DNA from 3 places in the Chromobacterium sp. Ag138 genome. Region 3 is predicted to be linked to each of the others. Evidence: predicted binding sites of a transcription regulator. Region 3 holds the regulator's gene; each other region holds the start of a gene.
The links. Region 3 encodes HrcA, which represses chaperone genes, less so after heat shock. Its sites were predicted from a motif close to ATTAGCACTCGNNNNNNNCGAGTGCTAAT; they were not measured.
Positions count from the first base shown of each region.

Region 1: the regulator HrcA is predicted to act here: its motif matches at 1,634-1,662, upstream of groES (co-chaperone GroES).
Region 2: the regulator HrcA is predicted to act here: its motif matches at 1,831-1,859, upstream of rpoH (RNA polymerase sigma factor RpoH).

Region 1 covers NZ_JBUPWA010000001.1:3,730,916-3,734,189, forward strand. Annotated here, with positions in the region: gene ACY3GB_RS17460 (hypothetical protein) at 1-397, shown strand, start outside; gene ACY3GB_RS17465 (MraY family glycosyltransferase) at 455-1,561, shown strand; gene groES (co-chaperone GroES) at 1,729-2,016, shown strand; gene groL (chaperonin GroEL) at 2,064-3,274, shown strand, end outside.
Region 2 covers NZ_JBUPWA010000001.1:3,544,712-3,547,985, forward strand. Annotated here, with positions in the region: gene ACY3GB_RS16485 (PglL family O-oligosaccharyltransferase) at 1-853, shown strand, start outside; gene rpoH (RNA polymerase sigma factor RpoH) at 937-1,800, opposite strand; gene ftsX (permease-like cell division protein FtsX) at 1,928-2,836, opposite strand; gene ftsE (cell division ATP-binding protein FtsE) at 2,833-3,274, opposite strand, start outside.
Region 3 covers NZ_JBUPWA010000001.1:4,675,060-4,678,333, reverse strand. Annotated here, with positions in the region: gene dnaX (DNA polymerase III subunit gamma/tau) at 1-278, opposite strand, end outside; gene mltB (lytic murein transglycosylase B) at 376-1,416, opposite strand; gene hrcA (heat-inducible transcriptional repressor HrcA) at 1,448-2,470, opposite strand; gene recA (recombinase RecA) at 2,627-3,274, shown strand, end outside.

The DNA of each region.
Region 1 (3,274 bases), 940 kb from region 3:
GGAGAATGTTGGCAAAACGCATATGCGTCTTATTCCTGACTCTCGTTACTCGTTGGGCCGTAAATTCTATGATGCGTTATGGCCGCGGCCCTTTCGCGGGCGTGGCCGTCTATTCAGGCTGAATGACTTTTTGATCGAATGTTTCAACAAACCCATCCGCCTAGAGGGGCCCAAGGATCGATTATTCTATTTTAATGCAGGCGATAACCTGCATAAGGCATTCCCTGTCGTAAACACGACGCGGACCATTTTTCACCTGAATCTGACCTTGTTTGAAAGTCGTCTGACGCCGCAACAGCTGAGTTCAGTCAGGCCGGCGGTGCATGCGGAGTATTGGAGAAAGTTGCTTGCCCTCGATGCTGTGCTTCCTCGCCTACAATGCGAAATTCAATCTTGATCGTGGGGAAGCGGTGTCTGCGTCGATATCGTCGATAAAATATACAAAAGGCATGCAATGTTGCAGATCCTATTGTTGGCCACGTTTTTATCCTTGCTTGTCGGTATGTGCTTGATTCATTTCGCACATCTGCATGAGCGTTACTCCGCAGACCATGATCTGAGGGGAGTACAGAAGTTTCATGCCCGACCAGTACCGCGCATCGGCGGCATCCCGATTGCGACTGGGTTGGCCGCCGGCGGTAGTTTGTTGGCATGGCTGCTGAGGGATGCTTCGATGTTGTTGTTGTTGATGGTGGCGCTGCCTGCTTTTGTAGCGGGAATATTGGAGGACGTTACGAAGAAAGTGGGGCCATTGCCACGGTTGCTAGCTACTTTTTTCGCAGCCATCTTAGGGTACTTTATATTGGGCGCAGGGTTGTTGCGCCTGGATATCCCTATGCTGGATGGCTTGTTGTCGCAGTTTTGGGTCTTGTCTTTGTTGTTGACGGTCGTCGCGGTTGGCGGAGTGGCGCATGCGGTCAATATCATTGATGGTTACAATGGTTTGTCCGGCGTGGTGTCCATCTTCATATTTCTGGCGATAGCGTATGTGGCGTTCAAGGTTCAGGACACCACCTTGATGGGCATCTGTTTTGCCATGGTGGGGGCTATTGCCGGGTTCTTGTTTTGGAATTTTCCGCGAGGCTTGATGTTTGCCGGTGATGGTGGCGCCTACTTGGTGGGCTTCATGATCGCGGAGGTGTCTGTGCTGCTGGTGGCGCGCCATGCTCAGGTTTCGCCTTGGTTTCCGATGCTGTGCGTGATTTATCCGGTGTTTGAGACCCTGTTTTCGATTTATCGCCGCAAGTTCCTGCAAGGGCGGAGAGTAGGCTATCCGGATGCGCTGCATCTGCATCAACTGGTTTATATGCGTCTTGTGCGCTGGATGGTGGGAAGCAAGAATGCGGATCATAAAACCATGCGCAATAGTCTGACCTCTCCCTATTTGTGGGCGCTGTCCTCCGTGTCCGTGGTGCCTGCCATGCTGTTTTGGCAGAACACCGGGGTGCTGATGACTTTCTGCGCTTTGTTTGCCATGACGTATATCTACCTTTATCGCATGATCATTCGTTTTCGGACGCCGCGCTGGCTAGTGTTGCGGCGAACCTGCCGAGGGCTCTGATCTGACCCGGAAGGGCGTCTAGGACGCCCTTCGCATTCCTACCTCTTGAAATACTTGGATGTCGTCCCTATTATTAGCACTCGCAACGGTTGAGTGCTAAGCTCTCTGCCGCAACCTATACATACCTGATGTTCCACTCTCAACAGCCAAAGTAATAGGAGAGATCAATGGCAATTCGTCCTCTGCACGACCGTGTTGTTATCAAGCGCCTCGAGGCTGAAGAAAAGACTGCTTCCGGCATCGTTCTGCCGGGCGCCGCAGCCGAGAAACCGGACATGGGCGAAGTCCTGGCGGTTGGCAACGGCAAGATCCTGGAAAACGGCGAGCGCCGTTCCTTGGAGCTGAAGGTTGGCGACAAGGTGATCTTCGGCAAGTATTCCGGCCAGACCGTCAAGGTCGATGGCAACGAAGTCCTCGTGATGCGCGAGGAAGATGTAATGGGCATCGTCGAGTAATCCGACCCTTACCTGAACTTCATAAATAGATTCTGGAGATTTCGAGCATGGCAGCTAAAGACGTTAAGTTCGGCGAATCCGCCCGCACCAAGATGGTGGCCGGCGTCAACATCCTGGCCGACGCGGTTAAAGTGACTCTGGGCCCGAAAGGCCGCAATGTGGTGCTGGATCGCTCGTTCGGCGCGCCTACCATCACCAAGGACGGCGTGTCCGTCGCCAAGGAAATCGAACTGAAGGACAAGTTCGAGAACATGGGCGCGCAGATGGTGAAGGAAGTGGCTTCCAAGACTTCCGACGTGGCCGGCGACGGCACCACCACCGCCACCGTTCTGGCCCAGGCCATCGTGCAGGAAGGCATGAAGTACGTCGCCGCCGGCATGAACCCGATGGATCTGAAGCGCGGCATCGACAAGGCCGTGGTGTCCCTGGTGGGCGAGATCGCCAAGATCGCCAAGCCGTGCGCGACCTCCAAGGAAATCGCCCAGGTAGGCTCCATCTCCGCCAACTCCGATTCCGACATCGGCGAGATCATCGCCAACGCGATGGAAAAAGTGGGCAAGGAAGGCGTGATCACTGTTGAGGACGGCAAGAGCCTGAACAACGAGCTGGACGTGGTGGAGGGCATGCAGTTCGATCGCGGCTATCTGTCCCCGTACTTCATCAACAACCAGGACAAGCAGATCGCTGCGCTGGACAATCCGTTCATCCTGCTGTTCGACAAGAAGATTTCCAACATCCGCGATCTGCTGCCGGTGCTGGAGCAAGTGGCCAAGTCCGGCCGCCCGCTGCTGATCATCGCCGAAGATGTGGAAGGCGAAGCGCTGGCTACGCTGGTGGTGAACACCATTCGCGGCATCCTGAAGGTTGTGGCGGTCAAGGCTCCGGGCTTCGGCGATCGCCGCAAGGCCATGCTGACCGACATCGCCGTGCTGACCGGCGGCGAAGTGATCGCCGAAGAAGTCGGCCTGACCCTGGAAAAGGCAACCCTGGACCAGCTGGGCCAAGCCAAGCGCGTTGAAGTGGGCAAGGAAAACACCACCATCATCGACGGCGCCGGCGAAGCCGCCACCATCCAGGCGCGCGTGGGCGAGATCCGCAAGCAGATCGAAGAAGCCACTTCCGACTACGACCGCGAGAAGCTGCAAGAGCGCGTGGCCAAGCTGGCCGGCGGCGTTGCCGTGATCAAGGTCGGCGCCGCCACCGAAGTGGAAATGAAAGAGAAGAAGGCCCGCGTCGAAGACGCGCTGCACGCCACCCG
Region 2 (3,274 bases), 1.1 Mb from region 3:
GCTGTGGGGCGTGGGCTGGTCGCAGTACGCGGCGGAAAGCGTGCGCCTGCAGCAGTTGCCCCAGTTCGCCGCGGCCGGTTACAACAGCGGGCTGTTCACCAACGCCCACAACCTGCTGATGCAGCTGCTGGCGGAGATGGGCGGCGTGGTGACCACGCTGGTGCTGGCCGGCTTCGTCTGGACGGTGCTGCCCTTCTTCCGCCGCAAGGCCGAGCCCGAGGGCGTGCTGGCGCTGGGTTGCATCGCGGTGACGCTGACCCACAGCATGCTGGAGTATCCGCTGTGGTACTACTACTTCCTGGCGATGCTGGTGGTGTTCATGGCGATGGCACCGCGCGGCGAGCGCCCGCTGGCCTGGCCGATGCGATTGCCCTTGCTGGCGGCGCTGGCATGGGTGGGCTGGCTGTCGATCAGCACCTCCTCCATGTTCTGGGAACTGGTGAACCTGTACGTGCCGACCGGCAACGCCGCCAAGGACAAGGTCCGCACCGAGCGCCTGATCGAGATCGTCGAAACCAAGCCCTTGTTCGCCTACCACGCGCTGTACACGCTGGATGATTATCTGCCGGTGAATCGGGACAACCTGAAGCAGAAGCTGGCGCTGGAAGACAGGCTGACCGAATTCCGCCCCTATCCCGACGTGATGCTGAAGCGCGCCCAGCTGGAAATCCTGGCCGGCCAGCAGGCCAAGGCCGAGCAGACGCTGCGCACCACGCTGGCGTCGTTCCCGACCTATGCCGGCCAGTTCCTCGAGACGCTTGGCGACCAGGAACCGGCATGGGCGCCGCTGCGCCGGGTCAGCCGCGAGGCTTACGACAAGCTGCCGGCCAAGTTCCGCACCTTGCAGGAGTGAGCCGTCCCGCCGCCTTCTGGCGGCGGGCAATAAAAAAGCCGCTCGAATCTTCGAGCGGCTTTTTCGCGTCCGGCGGCGCGGGATCAGTTGTCCAGCACCACGCCTTCGCTGAGCGCGGTTTTCATCTTGGTCAGCGCCTTGGCCTCGATCTGGCGGATGCGCTCGGCCGACACGCCGAACTCGGCGGCCAGCTCGTGCAGCGTGGAGCCGCTGTCGTCGGCCAGCCAGCGCGCCTCGACGATGCGGCGGCTGCGGGCGTCCAGCGTGGACAGCGCGTATTCCAGGCCTTCCGACTGCAGATGGTCGAAAGCGCGGCGCTCCAGCGCGCGGGTCGGCTCGCTGTGGCTGTCGGCCAGCCAGTCTATCGGCGCGTAGCTGTCCTCGTCGTCGCTGTCGGCCAGCAGGGAGATGTCCTGGCCGTTCATGCGGATTTCCATTTCGCGCACTTCCTCGGGCTTGACGCCCAGATCGTTGGCGATGGATTTGGCTTCCTGCTCGGACAACGCGGAGAAACCGCTCTTCATGCTGCGCAGGTTGAAGAACAGCTTGCGCTGCGGCTTGGTGGTGGCGATGCGCACCAGGCGCCAGTTGCGCAGGATGAATTCGTGGATTTCGGCCTTGATCCAGTGTATGGCGAACGAGAACAGGCGCACGCCGCGGCCCGGCTCGAAGCGCTTGACCGCCTTCATCAGGCCGATATTGCCTTCCTGGATCAGATCGGCCTGCTGCAAGCCGTAGCCGGCGTAACCGCGCGACACGGACACCACCACGCGCAGGTGCGACAGCACCATCTGCCGCGCCGCTTCCAGATCGTTTTCCTGCTGGAAACGGGTCGCGAGTTCGGTTTCCTGCTCCGGCGTCAGCATGGGCACGCTGTTCACGGCCTGGATGTATTGTTCCAGGCTGCCGCTGGTCGACGGGACCGGAAGGGCAAATGTTGTGTTCATTGCGATGGCTACCTCCTTGGGTAGTGCTATGTTAGCACTCGAATATTGAGAGTGCTAGCAGTGAAAGGTTCCCGAGTCAATGATATTTAACAATCGGCTCGATAGCTGAAACCTTTCGCTTGTCATTTTATTTGGGCTCGACTTTGCGCAGGTGGTGGTCGGCCGCCAGACGCGCGCCCAGCATCGCCAACGCGGCGGAGATGCCGATCAGCGCCGCCAGCTCCGGCAGGCTCAGCCCGCGCAGCGCCACCCTTTCGCCGTACAGCATCGCGAATTCGCTGATGGCCGGGTTGGCCATCGCGGCCAGCCAGCACGACAGGCCCCAGGCCAGCAGCGCCGCCAGCACGCCTTGCCACAGCGCGTGGTACAGGAAGGGGCGGCGGATGAAGCTGTCGGTGGCGCCGATCAGCTTGGACACCGCGATCTCGTCCTGGCGCGCCAGGATCTGCATCCGGATCGCGTTATGGGTGACCAGCACCAGCGCCAGGCCCAGCGCGGCGGCCAGGAACCAGGTCAACTTCTTGCCCATCTCCACCATGCCGTACAGGCGCTTGGCCCAGCTGGCGTCGAATTGCGCCAGTTCCACCATCGGCAGGCCGGACAGCTCCTTCTGCAGCATGTCCAGCTCGCGCGGCTCCAGCGATTTGGGCGTCACCACGAAAGCGTCGGGCAGCGGGTTGCCTTCCAGCCCGTCGGACAGGCCGGACAGGCCGTTGCGCTTCTCCAGATCCTGCAGCGCCTGGCCCTTGCTGACGAAGGAAAAGCTCTTCACCTTGGGGTGATGCGCCAGCGTGCTGTTGACGGCGGCGATGTCGGCCTGTTCGGCCGCTTGTTCCATGAACAGCGTGATCTGCGGCGTGGCGGTCAGGCGGCCCACCCATTCCTGCACGCTGTTGACCGCGAGGTACAGCGACAGCGGCAGGGCCAGCGCCAGGGCCAGCATCAACAGGGTCAACAGGCTGCCGAAGGGCTGGCGGACGATCTTGGCCAGCGCCTGCTTGGCGCTTTGCCAGTTCAGATAGAGAAAGTGTTTCATGCGGCGAACTGTCCTTCCCTCAGGCGGATGATGCGGCGGCCGTAATCTTCCATCAGCGTTTCGTCGTGGGCCGAGATCAGCACGGTGACGCCCACCTGGTGGAAGGATTTGAACAGCTCCATGATGTCCAGCGCGTAGGCGCGGTCCAGGTTGGCCGACGGTTCGTCGGCCAGCAGGATGCTGGGGCGGTGGACCACGGCGCGGGCGATGCACAGCCGCTGCTGCTCGCCGCCAGACAGCCGGATCGGCATCATTTTTTCCTTGGGCAGCAGGCCCACCTTGTCTAGCGCCGCGCGCACGCGCTTGGCGGCGTCGCGGCGGTCGAAGCCGATGATGTCCAGCGGCAGCATCACGTTGTCGAACACGCTGCGGTCGAACAGGATCTTGTGGTCCTGGAACACCATGCCCAGGTGCTGGCGCACATAGGGCACCTGGCTG
Region 3 (3,274 bases):
ATCTCCAGGAGGTCGACGAAGCGGCCGGTGTCGATCTGGCGGCAGGCCTGGCACTCGCCGCAGGGCTCTGCCGTGGTGCCGGTTTCGCAGTTCAGGCTCTTGGCCAGAATCCGGGCGATGGTGGTCTTGCCTACTCCCCGGGTGCCGGTCAGCAGGTAGGCGTGGTGGAGCCGCTGCTCTTTCAGGGCGTTGGAGAGGGCGCGCACCACGTGCTCCTGGCCGACCAGGTCGGCGAAGCGTTTGGGGCGCCACTTGCGGGCAAGGACTTGATAGCTCATGGGGGCGGATTTTAATGGGAATTGCCGCGCAAGGCGACAGGTTTCACCGGCGCGGCCTTCCAGGCGGCGCCGGCGTCTTGTTGCGGGAGCCCGCGGCTTACTGCGCGGCGGAGGCCGGGTCCGGCCGCTGCGCCAGCGACGCGTAGTAGCGCTGGCGCAGCTGGCCGGCGATCTCCTGCACCGCCTTGGCGTACAGCGTGCTGCGGTTGTAGCGGGTGATCGCGTAGAAATTGTTCAGGCCCAGCCAGTACTCGGTGACGCCGGGCGCGGTCTCCAGCGAGAACAGCACCGCCGGCACGTTGTCGGCCAGCGGGGTTTGCGGGGCCACGCCCATCTTGCGCAGATCGCCCACCGTGTAGCGCAGGTTGAATTTGTCGGCCAGCAGCTTGTCGACCTGGGCCTCCGGCGCCACGCTGGCCGGCGCCACGATGTCGTCGCCGTGCCTCCAGCCGTGCAGCTGGAAGTAATGGGCGACGCTGCCGATGGCGTCGTGCGGGTTGCTCCAGATGTCGCGGTGGCCGCTGCCGTCGAAGTCCACCGCCCACTTGCGGTAGCTGGACGGCATGAACTGCGGCAGGCCCATGGCGCCGGCGTAGGAGCCCTTCAGCGTCAGCGGATCCTTGCCCTCCTCCTTGGCCAGCAGCAGGAACTGGGTCAGCTCGCCGCGGAAGTACTCGGCGCGGCGCGGGTAATCGAAGCCTATGGTGGACAGCGAGTCCACCAGCCGGAAGCTGCCGGTGTTGCGGCCGTAATGGGTTTCCACGCCCAGGATGGCGACGATCACCTCCGGCGCCACGCCGTACTCGCGCTCGGCGCGCGCCAGGGCGTCGGCGTTTTCCTGCCAGAACGCGGTGCCGTCGACGATCAGCCTGTCGTTGACGGTCGTCGCGCGGAACTGGTACCACGGCCGCGAGGTGGACGGCTTGTCGAGGATGCGGATGATGTTGGGCTTCAGTTCCACATTGGCGAACACCGCCTCCAGCTCGGGGCGGTTGAACTGGCCTGCGGCCACCTGCTCGTCGATGTAGCGCTGCACGTCGGGGCGCGCCAGAAAGGCGGCGTCGGCCTGGGCTGGCGGAGCGGTAAAGGCCGCGCCGGCCAGGGCGGCGGCGATGGCCAGTTTCAACATCGATTTCATGATTCTGCTTTCTTTTGGGTATGGCTCGAGTTCATTCGCGGAAGGACAGCGCGTTGCTGACCAGACGGGCGGTGATGTCGACGATGGGAATGACCCGCTCATAGGCCATGCGGGTGGGGCCGACCACCCCCAGCGTGCCCACCACCTGGCCGTTGATGCAGTAGGGCGCGGTCACCACCGAGCATTCGTCCAGCGTCATGACTCCAGACTCCTCGCCGATGAAAATGTTCACCCCCTGCGCCTCCCGGCCCTGCGCCAGCAGTTTCAGGAGTTCGGTCTTGCGCTCGAACACGCCGAACAGCTCCCGCAGCCGCGACAGGTCGTCGGACAGGTCGTGCACCTGCAGCAGCCGCGAGCCGCCGCTCACCACCACGTCCTCGTTGCGCTTGGCCAGCGTCTGCTGGCCCAGCCTCACCGCGGCGGCCATCAGCTCGGCGATGTCGCCCTGCAGCTGCGCGAGCTCGCTCTCCACCCGCGACGTGACGGCGCTCAGGCCTTGTCCCGCGTAATGCTGGTTGATGAAGTTGCCGGCCTCCACCAGCTCCGACGGCGTGTAGTCGCGCTCGGTGTTCAACAGGTGGTTCTGCACGTCGCCGTCCAGCGTCACCAATATCATCAGCACGCGTCGATCGGACAGGCGCAGGAATTCGATCTGGCGGAAGGCGACGTCGCTGCGCTGCGGCGTCAGCACCACGCCGGCGAAGCTGGTCAGCTCGGACAGCAGCGACGACGCCGCCTGGGCGATGCGCTGCGGACTGTCCGGCTGCAGATTGGCCTCCAGCTCGTGGCGCGACAACTCGTCCAGCGGCCGTATCGTCAACAGCCGGTCGACGAACAGCCGGTAGCCGCGCGCGGTGGGAATCCGTCCCGCCGAGGTGTGCGGCGAGGCGATCAGGCCCATGTTTTCCAGATCGGCCAGCACGTTGCGCACCGTGGCCGACGACAGCTCCACCCCTGGCAGCAGCGACAGGGTCTTGGAGGCGACCGGCTGACCGTCGGCGATGTACCGTTCGATCAGCGCCTTCAGCAAATGTTGGGCGCGTTCGTTCATCATGTCCCCATTGTACACATCCTGCACCGCGCCAAAAGGGGGCGTGGCGCGGCTTTACGACCATGGCACGAAAACCGCCCTCCCCAAGCTGCTGTTAGCCCTCTGGTTTTCTGCGATAATCGCCCCCATCATTGGTCCGACTACCCCATTGGAGACAGCATGGCTTCCGAAGACAAGAGCAAGGCGCTGGCCGCTGCCCTGGCCCAGATTGAAAAGCAGTTTGGCAAGGGCTCGATCATGCGCATGAGCGACAACCAGATCACCGAAAACCTGCAAGTGATCTCCACCGGCTCGCTGACCCTGGACCTGGCGCTGGGCGTCGGCGGCCTGCCGCGCGGCCGCGTGGTCGAAATCTACGGCCCGGAATCGTCCGGCAAGACCACCCTGTGTCTGCAGGCCGTGGCCGAAGCGCAAAAACTGGGCGGCACCTGCGCCTACATCGACGCCGAAAACGCGCTGGACCCGGTCTACGCGCAGAAGCTGGGCGTCAACGTCGAAGACCTGCTGATCTCGCAGCCGGACACCGGCGAGCAGGCGCTGGAAATCTGCGACATGCTGGTGCGCTCCAGCGGCGTGGACGTGATCGTGGTCGACTCCGTCGCCGCCCTGGTGCCGAAGGCGGAAATCGAAGGCGAGATGGGCGACAGCCACGTCGGCCTGCAGGCCCGCCTGATGAGCCAGGCGCTGCGCAAGCTGACCGGCAACATCAAGCGCACCAACACCCTGGTGATCTTCATCAACCAGATCCGCATGAAGATCGGCGTGATGTTCGGCAACCCGGAAACCACCACCGGCGGCAACGCGCTG